4 regions of the Burkholderia sp. IDO3 genome follow, and region 2 is predicted to be linked to each of the others. Evidence: predicted binding sites of a transcription regulator. Region 2 holds the regulator's gene; each other region holds the start of a gene.
What was found. The regulator HrcA, encoded in region 2, represses chaperone genes, less so after heat shock. The targets are predictions, from matches to a motif close to TTAGCACTCNNNNNNNNNGAGTGCTAA.

Region 1: a site for HrcA is predicted at 1,847-1,873, ahead of rpoH (RNA polymerase sigma factor RpoH). Genes of this name have one in related genera too.
Region 3: a site for HrcA is predicted at 1,655-1,681, ahead of DCN14_RS18525 (co-chaperone GroES). Genes of this name have one in related genera too.
Region 4: a site for HrcA is predicted at 1,833-1,859, ahead of groES (co-chaperone GroES). Genes of this name have one in related genera too.

Annotation. Positions count from the first base shown of each region.
Region 1 is NZ_CP028963.1:3,191,754-3,195,289, forward strand. Features, by position in the region: gene leuA (2-isopropylmalate synthase) at 1-431, shown strand, start outside; gene DCN14_RS29655 (nuclear transport factor 2 family protein) at 575-958, opposite strand; gene DCN14_RS29660 (acyloxyacyl hydrolase) at 1,005-1,574, opposite strand; gene rpoH (RNA polymerase sigma factor RpoH) at 1,936-2,871, shown strand; gene cydP (cytochrome oxidase putative small subunit CydP) at 3,197-3,481, shown strand; gene DCN14_RS29680 (cytochrome ubiquinol oxidase subunit I) at 3,471-3,536, shown strand, end outside.
Region 2 is NZ_CP028963.1:729,145-732,680, forward strand. Features, by position in the region: gene recN (DNA repair protein RecN) at 1-588, opposite strand, end outside; gene DCN14_RS17885 (NAD kinase) at 608-1,510, opposite strand; gene hrcA (heat-inducible transcriptional repressor HrcA) at 1,641-2,663, shown strand; gene hemH (ferrochelatase) at 2,802-3,536, shown strand, end outside.
Region 3 is NZ_CP028963.1:872,867-876,402, reverse strand. Features, by position in the region: gene groL (chaperonin GroEL) at 1-1,241, opposite strand, end outside; gene DCN14_RS18525 (co-chaperone GroES) at 1,288-1,581, opposite strand; gene DCN14_RS18520 (carbohydrate porin) at 2,305-3,536, shown strand, end outside.
Region 4 is NZ_CP028962.1:543,763-547,298, forward strand. Features, by position in the region: gene groL (chaperonin GroEL) at 1-1,497, opposite strand, end outside; gene groES (co-chaperone GroES) at 1,510-1,800, opposite strand; gene DCN14_RS02670 (NAD(P)-dependent alcohol dehydrogenase) at 1,998-3,017, opposite strand; gene DCN14_RS02675 (LysR substrate-binding domain-containing protein) at 3,145-3,536, shown strand, end outside.

The DNA.
Region 1 (3,536 bases), 1.1 Mb from region 2:
TCAGCGCCGCGGTGCAGACGCTCGCCGACGCATCCGGCGAGGAAGTAACGGGCGACGCGATCTGCGCGCTGTTCGCACGCGAATTCTTCGAGACGGATGGCCCGGCCGCGCGCCACGGCAACGGCGCACGCTGGCAGAACCACGAGATCGCGGGCGCGCCGCCGGCCGACGCGACGGCCGAGGACGCCGCGCAGCGCGCGGCCGCGGCGTTCGCAGCGGCGGCCGGCGTGACGATCGACGTCGCGTCGTGCGAGCACGCACGCGCGACGGACGGACGGATCGCGGTATCGGTCGGCTGCCGGGTCGGTGATGCGCCGCTGCGGCATGGCGTCGGGCTGCACGCCGATGCGGCAAGCGCCGCGCTCGACGCGGTCGCGAGCGCGATCAACCGCTCGGCGTGGCAATGCGCCGACCGCCGCGCGGCAGCCTGACTGCCGGGCTTCGCTTCAAGGTTTGAACGTCAGCGAGCGGTGTGTGACCGCCCGTGCGCCGCGCGATCCGCGCCGCACGGGCCAGCAAAAAGCGGCCCAGAAGGCCGCTTCGGTCGGGACATGAAAACGGGCGCTACCCGCGCTCACGTCTCGGTCGCACACCGCGTCGCCTGCCACGCCAGCAGGCGCCAGTGGCCCTGCTCGTGGGTGTGGACGGCGGTGTAGGCGATCGGGAACACGAGCCCGCCGTTGTTCGTTTCCATCTCGATCAACGCGCGCCCCGTGACGACGCAGGTTGCGTCGCCGACCGGCAGCAGATCCTGCGACTGGATTTCGATCTGGCGATAGCGGCGGCGGCCGGCGACGATGGCGTCGATGAACTGCTGCTTGGTTTCGCGCTTGCCGTTGGTGTGCACGAAGAACACCTTGTCCGACAATTGCGCAGCGAGCGCTTCGCCGTCCCCGTCCACCATCGCCCGGAACCGATCGCGCTCGAGCGCGCGGATCGCATCGACCACCTTCGCCATCGCCTGACTCCTCGGCAACGCGCCCGCCATGCGGGCGTAGTACGGATCAGAAGTTGTACTGCACGTAGAACTGGTGGAAATTTATACCAGGATTCGGCTCTTTGATACCCGCGTTAGACACATGTTCGAAACGGTAGCCGACCTGATACTGTTGCCGTTGGCCGAACTGCACGCCCACCCCTGCGGTCGGCGCGAACTGGAACGCGGTCGACACCGAGAAATTGTTCGAGATCGTCGGATGCGTCAGCAGCCGGATGCCGCCGCCGGCCTCGATGTACGGCCGAATGTCCCCTGCGCTCTTGATGAAACGGAACATCGGCGTCACGCCGAATTCGCCGATGCTGCTGTGGACGTTGCCGCCCGTGTGCCAGTAGCCCACGTGCCCCTCGACCGCGAACGCGAAATGCCAGCCGCCGATTTCCCACCAGTTCCAGCCCGGATCCCAAACCACGCCGAGATCGCCCTTGTCGATCCCGTGACGGTCGGAAAACCCGCCGCCCGCCTGGATCCCCCACCGATCCGCGAATGCTGCCGTCGATCCGCCAAGCAATGACGCAGCGAGCATCGCATGCAGCGCAAGCCGGCTGCGGGGCCGGCGATTCTTTTTATTGTTCATCTGACACTCCAACTTTTTGGGTTGAATGGAGCCTGCCGCAGCGGCCGGACTCGAGCGAACTGAATGGTATGGTAAAGGACTTTCCGGATCGGCATCACGAAGCGAAATGGTTTGCTTCTAAAACTACAAAAATCGAAATCGTCTACTGATTCCCATCGAAAACAACGGCTTACGGAACTTCGCCGCTTCATCCGGGTCGCACTTTAGACTATCGATTCGACTAACCCGATAGAAAAACCGGGAACTCCGATGCCCACGTGCGCTCTAAGGAATTAGCACTCGGATTGCGGGAGTGCTAAGATTGGCCCCGGAGTCTCATCCGAGACCAGGGGTTTGTCCCTGATTCCAAAGGAGTTTTTTAGTGAGCCACGCTTTGACCCTTCCGAATACCCTGAGCCCGACGCCGGCCAAGGCCGAATCGGCAGGCTCGCTGGCGCTCGCAACTCAATCGATGTTGTCGGGCCAGCTTGGCAACATCGACGCGTATATCCAGGCCGTCAACCGCATCCCGCTGCTGACCGCCGAGGAAGAACGCCAGTACGCAACCGAATTCCGCGACAACAACAACCTCGACTCGGCGCGCCGCCTGGTGCTGTCGCACCTGCGGCTCGTCGTGTCGATCGCCCGTAACTATCTCGGCTACGGGCTGCCGCACGGCGACCTGATCCAGGAAGGCAACATCGGCCTGATGAAGGCCGTGAAGCGCTTCGACCCGGCGCAAAACGTGCGCCTGGTGTCGTACGCGATCCACTGGATCAAGGCCGAGATCCACGAGTACATCCTGCGCAACTGGCGGATGGTGAAGGTCGCGACGACGAAGGCGCAGCGCAAGCTGTTCTTCAACCTGCGCAGCCACAAGAAGAGCATGCAGGCGATGACGCCCGAGGAAATCGACGGCCTCGCGCAGGAGCTCAACGTCAAGCGCGAAGACGTGACCGAGATGGAAACGCGCCTGTCGGGCGGCGACATCGCGCTCGAAGGGCAAGTCGAGGACGGCGAGGAGTCGTACGCGCCGATCGCCTATCTGGCCGATTCGCACAACGAGCCGACCGCCGTGCTGGCCGCGCGTCAGCGCGACATGCTGCAGACGGACGGCATCTCGCAGGCGCTCGACGCGCTCGACGCGCGCAGCCGCAGGATCATCGAGGCACGCTGGCTGAACGTCGACGACGACGGCTCGGGCGGCTCGACGCTGCACGATCTCGCCGCCGAATTCGGCGTATCCGCGGAACGCATCCGCCAGATCGAAGCGAGCGCAATGAAAAAGATGCGCACCGCACTCGCCGAATACGCGTAAAGCCCGGCGATTCAGAGCGCTTCACCCAAAACCGCTGCCCCACCGGCAGCGGTTTTTTTTCGCCTGTTTGTCCGCCGGCCGCCGCGCTTATTAATCGACCTTATTGATCGGGTATTGGGCGGCTTGCGCCCCCTTCCGCATAACCTTGATCTAACTCAAGTTTTTACCCGCAATTAGCGACGGTCTGCCGCAGCGCAGCACTCGGCATCGGAAAGCCGGCATTTTAAAATCGGCATGTCGGCGCAAAAGGATTAATAACAGCTCCACCGCCGCCATAAATCCGACGTAAAGTCGCCCCAAAACCGACGTAAATCGATTCAGGATTATCGCCTTGATCTCGATCAATAAAGAGCCTGCGCCGCCTCCCCCACCGGCCGCCGGTGCGATCGGCTGGCGCGCCCGCATCGCCGCGTGGGCCCGCGGGCCCACGCTCGTGCGCGACATCACGCTGGTGCTGATCGTCAAGATGATCCTCCTGATGTCGCTCAAATACGCGTTCTTCAATCATCCGCAGGCCGAGCACATGTCGCTGCCACCTGCCGTCGTCGCCGAGAGACTGCTTTCGGTGCCGGCACCCGCCTCTACCGAGGGAGACCACCATGATAAGTAGCGAAGTCGTCGATCTGTCGCGTCTGCAGTTCGGCATCACGGCGCTCTACCACTTC
Region 2 (3,536 bases):
GTCGAGTTCGGCGAGCTGCCACGCGAGCTTTTCGCGCTCGAGCTGCAGTTCGCGCTCGTGCGCCTTCGCGGCGTCGATCGCCTGCGTCGCGTCGCGCCATACGCGCCACGCGCGGGCGACGTTCGCGGCATCGGCGACGAGCCCCGCGTGCGTGTCGAACAGTTCGCGCTGCGCGTCGGGGCGCATCAGCAACTGGTGCGCATGCTGGCCGTGGATGTCGACCAGCATCTCGCCGAGTTCGCGCAACTGCGCGAGCGTCGCGCTGGTGCCGTTGATGAACGCGCGCGAGCGGCCGTTCGCGTCGATCACGCGGCGCAGCATCACGGTGTCGTCGGCGTCGAATGCATGTTCGTCGAGCCAGCGCGCGACACGGTCGTGCGGCGTGAATTCGGCGGTGATGTCGGCGCGGCCGCAGCCGGCGCGCACGACGCTCGCGTCGGCGCGTTCGCCGAGTGCGAGCGCAAGGGCGTCGATCAGGATCGATTTGCCGGCGCCGGTTTCGCCGGAAAAGACGGTAAAGCCGCTGTCGAATTCGAGATCGAGCGCGGCGACGATGACGAAGTCGCGAATCGAGAGGTGGCGGAGCATGGTGTCGGGCGTGGGTGCGTCAGGACGCCTTGTCGTCTTCGTTCGATGCGTGTTCGTTCCAGTGCAGCTTCTTGCGCAGCGTCGCGTAGTAGCTGTAGCCGATCGGGTGCAGGAACGGCACCGTGTGCTTCGAGCGGCGCACTTCGATCGTGTCGTTCAGTTCGAGCGCGGTAAACGACTGCATGTCGAAGTTCACGTTGACGTCGCGGCCGCCGACGATCTGGATCGCGATCTTCGAATCGTCGGGCAGCACGATCGGCCGGTTCGACAGCGCGTGCGGCGCGATCGGCACGAGCACGATGCCCTGGAGTTGCGGATGCAGGATCGGGCCGGCCGACGACAGCGCGTAGGCGGTCGAGCCGGTCGGCGTCGCGACGATCAGGCCGTCCGAGCGCTGGTTGTACATGTACCGGCCGTCGACCGACGCGCGCAGCTCGACCATCCCGGAGAAGCCGCTGCGGTTCACGACGACGTCGTTGAACGCGATCGCATGGTAGATCGGTTCGCCGTCGCGCATGATCCGCGCTTCGAGCAGCGAGCGTTCCTCGCGCTCGAACTTGCCCGACAGGATCACCGGAACGAGCGCCTGCATGTCGGCAGCCGCGATGTCCGTGATGAAGCCGAGCCGCCCGTGGTTGATCCCGATCAACGGCGTCTTGTACGGCGCGAGCTGGCGGCCGATGCCGAGCATCGTGCCGTCGCCGCCCAGCACGACCGCCACGTCGGCGCGCGCCCCGATTTCGGCCGGGGTGAGCGCCGGATAGCCGGTGATGCCGATTTCGCGCGCGGTTTCGCCTTCGAAGACGACCTCGAAGCCCAGCTTCGCGATGCAGCCAGCCAGCGTGGCGAGCGGCTCGGCGATGCCGGGCGTGTTGCTGCGGCCGACGAGCGCGACAGTGTTGAACTGATTACCGGTTTTCATGCCGGCATTACACCATAGCTCGTTGACGAAAAGAACCGGCTGTGCGCCGGCGGGGCCGGATCGGCCAGCCCGCCCGACGCAGGCCGCGGCCACTCGCCGTGGTCGCGCGGTTGCGCTAAAATTTTCCACCATGCTAGATCCTCGCGCACGAACCCTCCTGAAAACCCTGATCGAACGGTATATCGCCGACGGTCAGCCGGTCGGCTCGCGTACGTTGTCCCGTTACTCCGGGCTCGAGCTGAGCCCGGCAACGATCCGCAACGTGATGTCCGACCTGGAGGAGCTCGGCCTCGTGTCGAGCCCGCACACGTCGGCCGGCCGCGTGCCGACGCCACGCGGCTACCGGCTGTTCGTCGACACGATGCTGACGGTCGAGGCGCCGATCGACGCCGAGGCCGTGGCGCGCCAGGTGCAGAACACGCTGCAGGCCGGCGAGCCGCAGCAGCGGGTGGTGGCGGCCGCGGCGAGCGTGCTGTCGAACCTGTCGCAGTTCGCGGGTGTCGTGCTGACACCGCGCCGCAGCCACGTGTTCAAGCAGATCGAGTTCATGCGCCTGTCGGACAAGCGCATCCTGCTGATCATCGTCACCCCCGAGGGCGACGTGCAGAACCGGATGCTCGCGACGCCGCGCGATTATTCGCCGTCGCAGCTCACCGAGGCGTCGAATTACATCAACGCGCACTTTGCCGGCCTGTCGTTCGACGAGGTGCGCCGCCGCCTGCGCGACGAGATCGACCAGTTGCGCGGCGACATGACCACGCTGATGCATGCGGCCGTGACGGCCAGCACCGAGGTGCCCGACACCGAGGACACCGTGCTCATTTCCGGCGAGCGCAACCTGCTCGAAGTGGCGGACCTGTCGTCCGACATGGCGCGGCTGCGCAAGCTGTTCGACGTTTTCGACCAAAAGACGGGCCTCCTGCAACTGCTCGACGTGTCGAGCCACGCCCAGGGCGTGCAGATTTTCATCGGCGGCGAATCGACGCTCGTGCCGATCGAGGAAATGAGCGTCGTCACCGCGCCTTACGAGGTGAACGGCCAGATCGTCGGCACGCTCGGCGTGATCGGGCCGACCCGCATGGCGTACAACCGCGTGATCCCGATCGTCGACATCACCGCGCGCCTGCTGTCGCTCACGCTGAGCCAGCAGTAACCGGCGCCGATACCGTTCCGCAATCGTGCCGCGGCGCCGTGCGCGCCGCCAGTCGGCCGAACGGCCAGCCGACCGGAGCGAGGCGGCCCGCTATAATTGAGGGCCGTTCGACTGCGTGCCCCGAGCACGTTCCTGCCCATGCGTTTCGATCTTGAGCCGCCTTCGAGTACCGCGGCCGCCCATCGCATCGGCGTGCTGCTGATCAACCTCGGCACGCCCGACGCCCCGACGCCGCGCGCGGTGCGGCGCTATCTGGCCGAATTCCTGTCGGATCCGCGTGTCGTCGAAATCCCGCAGGCCGTCTGGCAGGTGCTGCTGCGCACGCTGATCCTGCCGCTGCGCGGGCGCGCGTCCGCGAAGAAATACGCGGCCGTCTGGATGCCCGAAGGCTCGCCGCTGCGCGTGTACACCGAGCGCCAGGCCGAAGGCGTGCGGCACCTGCTCGCATCGAACGGCTATCAGGTGAAGCTCGACTACGCGATGCGCTACGGCAGCCCGAACATTGCGCACGCGCTCGCGCAGTTCAAGCGGGCGGGCGTCGAGCGCGTGCTGCTGATGCCGATGTATCCGCAATACTCCGCGTCCACCACCGCGACGGCGTTCGATGCCGCGTTCGCGGCGCTCGCGCGGATGCGCAACCAGCCGGAAGTGCGCACGGTGCGGCATTACGCCGACCATCCGGCCTATATCCACGCGCTGGCCGAGCAGGTGCGCCAGTATTGGGCGCAGCACGGCCGGCCCGATTTCGCGGCCGGCGACAAGCTCGTGCTGAGCTTTCACGGCGTGCCGAAGCGCACGCTCGACCTCGGCGATCCCTATCACGACCAGTGCCAGCAGACGGGCGCGCTGCTGATGGCCGCGCTCGGACTGTCG
Region 3 (3,536 bases), 140 kb from region 2:
CCTGCCACGATGCCTTCTTCCACAGCTGCGCGCGTTGCGTGCAGTGCGTCTTCGACACGTGCCTTCTTTTCCTTCATTTCGACTTCGGTCGCAGCACCGACCTTGATCACTGCCACGCCGCCGGCCAGCTTGGCCACGCGCTCTTGCAGCTTTTCACGGTCGTAGTCCGACGTCGCTTCTTCGATTTGCGTGCGAACTTGCTTGACGCGCGCTTCGATGTTCACGGCTTCGCCTGCGCCGTCGATGATCGTCGTGTTTTCCTTGCCCACTTCGATGCGCTTCGCCTGGCCCAGTTCTGCCAGCGTTGCCTTCTCGAGCGTCAGGCCGGTTTCTTCCGCGACGACTTGACCGCCGGTCAGGATCGCGATGTCTTCCAGCATGGCCTTGCGGCGATCGCCGAAGCCCGGCGCCTTGACCGCAACGGTCTTCAGGATGCCGCGGATGTTGTTGACGACCAGCGTTGCGAGCGCTTCGCCTTCGACGTCTTCGGCGATGATCAGCAGCGGACGGCCAGCCTTCGCGACTTGCTCGAGCACCGGCAGCAGATCACGGATGTTCGACACCTTCTTGTCGTGCAGCAGCACGAACGGGTTGTCGAGGACGGCGACTTGCTTGTCCGGGTTGTTGATGAAGTACGGCGACAGGTAGCCGCGGTCGAACTGCATGCCTTCGACGACGTCGAGTTCGTCGGCGAGCGACTTGCCGTCTTCGACGGTGATCACGCCTTCCTTGCCGACCTTGTCCATCGCTTCAGCGATGCGATCGCCGATCGACGAGTCGCTGTTCGCCGAGATCGAGCCGACCTGTGCGATTTCCTTGTTGGTCGTGCACGGCTTGCTGATCTTCTTCAGCTCTTCGACAGCCGCTGCGACTGCCTTGTCGATGCCGCGCTTCAGGTCCATCGGGTTCATGCCCGATGCGACGTACTTCATGCCTTCGCGAACGATCGATTGCGCGAGGACGGTTGCCGTCGTCGTGCCGTCGCCTGCGTTGTCGCTGGTCTTGGAAGCCACTTCCTTGACCATTTGCGCGCCCATGTTCTGGAGCTTGTCCTTCAGCTCGATTTCCTTCGCGACCGACACACCGTCCTTGGTGACCGTCGGGCCGCCGAAGCTGCGCTCGAGCACGACGTTGCGGCCCTTCGGACCCAGCGTGACCTTGACTGCGTTGGCGAGAATGTTCACGCCTTCGACCATCTTCGAACGGGCGGAATCGCCGAATACGACGTCTTTAGCTGCCATCTTCTAACTCCTTGAATTCTTGGGAATATGTACCGTCAGTGGACGCTTACTTCGCGTTGACCACGGCCATGATGTCTTCTTCGCGCATGACCAGCAGCTCCTGGCCGTCGACCTTCACGGTCTGACCAGCGTACTTGCCGAACAGGACGCGATCGCCGACCTTCACGTCGAGCGCGATCGGTGCGCCCTTGTCGTCGCGCTTGCCCGGGCCGACCGCGAGGATCTCGCCTTGATCCGGCTTTTCAGCAGCAGCTTCGGGGATCACGATGCCCGAGGCGGTCTTGGTTTCCTGATCCAGGCGCTTGACGATCACGCGATCGTGCAAAGGACGAAGGTTCATATTCACTCCTCTCTTGACTGAGATTGAAGAACGCTTAGGGAATCTGCCCGGCGGATCGCCCGGCAGAGAATTGTTAGCACTCTCGTGCAGCGAGTGCTAATTATATGGACGGGTTTTGACAAATTCAAGAAGGGAGGCCGAACGAATTTTCGGCGCGGCAAAGCAGGCGGAAAAGCACGCAACCACAACGAAAACCCCTTTTAAAACAAAAACATGGGAAACCCGAACCGGCCTGATCGGCGCGCGCGGCTCGCCCCGAAAGTCGTTCAGCCCCGTTTGGACACCGGGTAAGCACGGAGTTCCTGCGTCCGGCGACATCGCGTCGCAAAGCCTGCACGGACGCCGATTCCGTCCACTGCAACGCCCTCGCTCGCGCCCGCCGCCGGCCCGTCGCGCCCCCTCCTCGCCGCGACATCGGCCCGCATCGAACCAATCAATTGCATTACGCCGATATTTACGGTTTAGCGCGTTGCTAAACACGCGCGAAGCCCCATCCGTAAGGCCTCCCATTACATTCAGTAATTTAGATGAGAATCATTCTCGTTTACATTGACTTTCTCATTTGACACTCCTACGATGCGCCGCGTTGCGTTCGTTTTCGTGCTCCGACCGACAGGTGCCGAGCGTCCGGACAGCGACCGACAAGCAGGACTCCACACTAATTAGAGCCAGGGATTCGATATGACCTTTGCGTCGCGCCATGGAGACCGCCTCCGCGCCCGGATGCGCCCCGCCGCCTGCGCGGTTCTCGTCGCCGGAGCGACGTTCGCCTGCGCCGGCGCCTATGCGGACACGCCGGTCGATGCGCAGCCCGAAGCGCCCGAAGCCGACCTCTCGATCCAGGCCCAGCCGACCAACATGTGGACCGGCATCTGGACCCGCCAGAACCTGCTCGGCGACATGGGCGGCATCCGCCCGTGGCTCGGCAAGTACGGCGCGACGCTGCAGATCACCGAAACCAGCGAATACCTCGCGAACCTGCGCGGCGGCCTGAATCGCGGCGGCGCGTACGACGGGCTCACGACGGCCACGTTGACGGTCGACACGCAGAAGGCGATCGGCCTGCCCGGCGGCACCTTCAACGTCAGCGCGCTGCAGATCCACGGCACCAACCTGAGCGCGCGCAACCTCGGCACGCTCAACACCGCGAGCGGCATCGAGGCGCAGGACACGACGCGCCTCTGGGAGCTGTGGTACCAGCAGTCGTTCCTCGACAAGCGCGTCGACGTGAAGATCGGTCAGCAGAGCCTCGACCAGGAATTCATGGTCAGCACGTACGCGAACACGTTCGTCAACACGATGTTCGGCTGGCCCGCGCTGCCGTCGTACGATCTGCCGAACGGCGGCCCCGCGTATCCGCTCGCGGGCCTGGGCGTGCGCGTGCGCGGCCAGATCACGCCGAAGCTCACCGCACTCGCGGGCGTGTTCGACGGCGATCCGCTCGGCAACAACCCGAACAACCTGAGCGGCACGAACTTCAACCTGCACAACGGCACGCTCTATATCGGCGAGCTGCAGTACGCGCTGAACCAGCCGGCCGACGGCGAGATGGACACCGGCCAGTCGAACGGGCTGCCGGGCACCTACAAGATCGGCGTCTGGTATCACAACGGCCGCTTCGCCGATCAGAACGTCGGCACCGACGGGCTGTCGCTCGCGAGCACCGCATCGAACGGCATCGCGCAGCAGCATCACGGCGACTACAGCTTCTACGCGGTGGCCGACCAGATGATCTGGCGCCCGGACCCGACCGGCGCGAAGAGCCTCGGCGTGTTCGCACGCGTGATGGGCGCGCCGGGCGACCGCAACCTCGTGAGCTTCTCGGCCAACGCGGGCATCGTGCTGAAAGGGCCGTTCGACGGCCGCGACAACGACAGCGTCGGCCTCGCCGTCACATACATCCAGGTCGGCAGCCACGTGACGGATCTCGACCAGGCCGCACAGATGGCCGCGGC
Region 4 (3,536 bases), on a different replicon from region 2:
GACCTTGGTCGGATCGAGCACACCCGATTCGACGAGATCGCCGTATTCGCCGGTCTGCGCGTTGTAGCCGAAGTTGCCCGTGCCTTCCGCGACCTTCGCGACGACCACGCTCGATTCCTCGCCCGCGTTCGCGACGATCTGGCGCAGCGGTTCCTCGAGCGCGCGCAGCACGATCTTGATGCCCGCGTCCTGATCGGCGTTCGTGCCCTTCAGCTCGCGGATCGCCTGCCGCACGCGGATCAGCGCGACGCCGCCGCCCGGCACGATGCCTTCCTCGACGGCCGCGCGCGTCGCATGCAGCGCGTCGTCGACGCGATCCTTCTTCTCCTTGACTTCGATCTCGGTCGCACCGCCAACCTTGATGACCGCGACGCCGCCCGCGAGTTTCGCGACGCGTTCCTGCAGCTTTTCGCGGTCGTAGTCGGACGTCGCCTCTTCGATCTGCACGCGAATCTGCTTCACGCGCGCCTCGATGTTCTTCGCGTCGCCCGCGCCGTCGATCACCGTCGTGTTTTCCTTGCCCACTTCGATGCGCTTCGCCTGGCCGAGTTCGGCGAGCGTCGCCTTCTCGAGCGTGAGGCCCGTTTCCTCGGCGACGACTTGCCCGCCGGTCAGGATCGCGATGTCCTCGAGCAGCGCCTTGCGGCGATCGCCGAAGCCCGGCGCCTTGACCGCGACCGTCTTCAGGATGCCGCGAATGTTGTTCACGACCAGCGTCGCGAGCGCTTCGCCTTCGACGTCTTCCGCGATGATCAGCAGCGGACGGCCCGACTTCGCGACCTGTTCGAGCACCGGCAGCAGGTCGCGGATGTTCGAGACCTTCTTGTCGTGCAGCAGGATGTACGGGTTCTCGAGCTCGGCGATCTGCTTGTCGGGATTGTTGATGAAGTACGGCGACAGATAGCCGCGATCGAACTGCAATCCTTCGACGACGTCGAGTTCGTCGGCGAGCGATTTGCCGTCCTCGACGGTGATCACGCCTTCCTTGCCGACGCGGTCGATCGCTTCGGCGATGCGCTGGCCGATCGATTCCTCGCCGTTCGCGGAGATCGTCGCGACCTGCGCGATTTCCTTGCTGGTGGTGGTCGGCTTGCTGATCTTTTTCAGCGCGTCGACGGCCGCTGCAACCGCCTTGTCGATCCCGCGCTTCAGGTCGAGCGGATTGAGCCCGGCCGCGACGTATTTCTGGCCTTCGCGCACGATCGCCTGCGCAAGCACGGTGGCCGTCGTCGTGCCGTCGCCGGCGGCATCGCTGGTGCGCGACGCGACTTCCTTCACGAGTTGCGCGCCGATGTTCTGCAACTTGTCCGCGAGTTCGATTTCCTTCGCGACCGACACGCCGTCCTTCGTGACGACGGGGGCGCCGAAGCTGCGTTCGAGCACGACGTTGCGGCCCTTCGGCCCGAGCGTGACCTTCACCGCGTTCGCGAGAATGTTGACGCCTTCGGTCAGCTTCGCACGGGCGACGTCGCTGAAAATGATTTCCTTCGCTGCCATGATTGCACTCCGTTATTGATTGACGACCGCGACGATGTCTTCTTCGCGCAGCACCAGGAATTCGGTGCCGTCGACCTTGACGGCCTGACCCGCGTACTTGCCGAACAGCACGCGTTCGCCGACCTGCAGGTCGGGCACGATGCGCTGGCCGTCCGCGTCCTTGCGGCCGGGGCCGACGGCGATCACTTCGCCCTGGTCGGGTTTTTCAGCGGCGCTGTCGGGGATCACGATGCCCGAGGCGGTGGTGGTTTCCTGGTCGAGTCGTTTCACGATGACCCGGTCGTGCAAGGGGCGTAGGCTCATCTTTCCGTCCTGTTCTGTTGCGTCGAAATTGGTTGGCACTCTTCATCAGAGAGTGCTGACGAGTATAAAAACGCGCGGCGGCGCGATCCAATAACGGATTCGGAAAAGCATTTGCGCGAATGCGCTATGGACGGGGGAACGAGGCGGGGCGGTTGAACGGCGGAGGGAGAGAAGGCGGCCCGAGCCGCCTTCTTTCGTTACGAGGCGACGCGAATCACGACTTTCCCGAAATGCTGCCCCGACTGCAGGTACGCGTAGGCCTGCGGCGCTTCGTCGAAGCCGAACACGCGATCGACCACCGGCTTGATCCGCTGCGCGTCGACCAGCCGCACGACGTCGTCGAGCATCGCGCGGCTGCCGACCATGAAGCCGTGCAGTTGCCGGACGCCGCCGATCAGCGACAGCAGATCGAGCGCCGGGCCGCCGAAGCTGCTGAGGCCGCCGATGATCGACACGATGCCGCCGATCTTCGTCGCGGCGATCGAGCGCGGCAGCGTATCGCGTCCGCCGACTTCGACGACGAGATCCGCGCCCGCGCCGCCGGTGAGCCGCAGCACTTCATGTTGCCATTCGGGAGCTGCGCGATAGTTGATCGTTGCGTCCGCACCCAGTGCGCGGGCGCGTTCGAGCTTTGCATCGCTAGACGAGGTCACGATCGTGCGCAGTCCGGCCGCATGGGCGAGCTGCAGCGCAACGATCGATACGCCGCCCGTGCCGAGCAGCACGACGGTTGCGCCCGGTCCCAGGCCGCCGTCGACGAACAGCGCATTCCACGCGGTGATGCCCGCGCACGACAGCGTCGCGGCTTCTTCGTAGTCGAGATGCGCGGGAATCGCGACCAGCGCGGTTTCGTCGGAGACGAAGCGTTCGGCGAGCACGCCGTCGAAATGCGAGCCGGGCGACCCCGAGACTTTCTGCTGCGTGGGCGGCCCGTCGATCCAGTGCGGGAAATAGGTGTTGATCACGCGATCGCCCGGTTTGAACCGCGTCACGTCGCGGCCGGTTTCGACGACTTCCCCGGCGCCGTCGGCGACCGGTATCAGCGCATCGGTGCCGATGCCGAGATAGTCGCCGCGCGCGAACATCAGGTCGCGATAGTTCAGCGCGGCCGCGTGGATCTTCACGACGACGTCGGTCGGGCCGACCGGACGAAGCGTCGCGTCGATGCGCCGGAGCCCGGCAACGCCGTCGCCCGGTTTGACTTGCCATGCATGCATGTCGACTCCTTTTTCGAGATAGACCGGACTATCATAGTGTTGCGCGAGGGGACGCATTGGCGAGAATTCGGCCAACGATTGTCGCCAGTGTGGACACAAACCTGTCACCTCACCGGAGCGGAATTCCATGGACGAGCGGTTGAGAGGCGTCGCCGAATTTGTCGACGTCGTGGAGTCGGGCAGCTTCGCGGCGGCGGCGCTGCGCCTCGGCATGACGCGTTCGGCCGTCGCGAAGATCATCGCGCGACTCGAACAGCGTCTCGGCGCGCGGCTCCTGCAGCGCACGACGCGCCGGCTCGGCCTGACCGACGAAGGGCTCGTCTATTACGAGCAGTGCCGGCGGCTGCTGGCCGAACTCGGCGAGACGGAGGCCGCGCTCGACGCGGGCCGGCGCGAGCCGACCGGGCGCGTGCGGATCAGCGTGCCCGTGCTGTTCGGCCGGCAATGCGTGGCGCCCGTCGTGCGGCGTCTCGTCGAGCGTTATCCGCGGCTTGAAGTCGACGTGTCGTTCAGCGATCG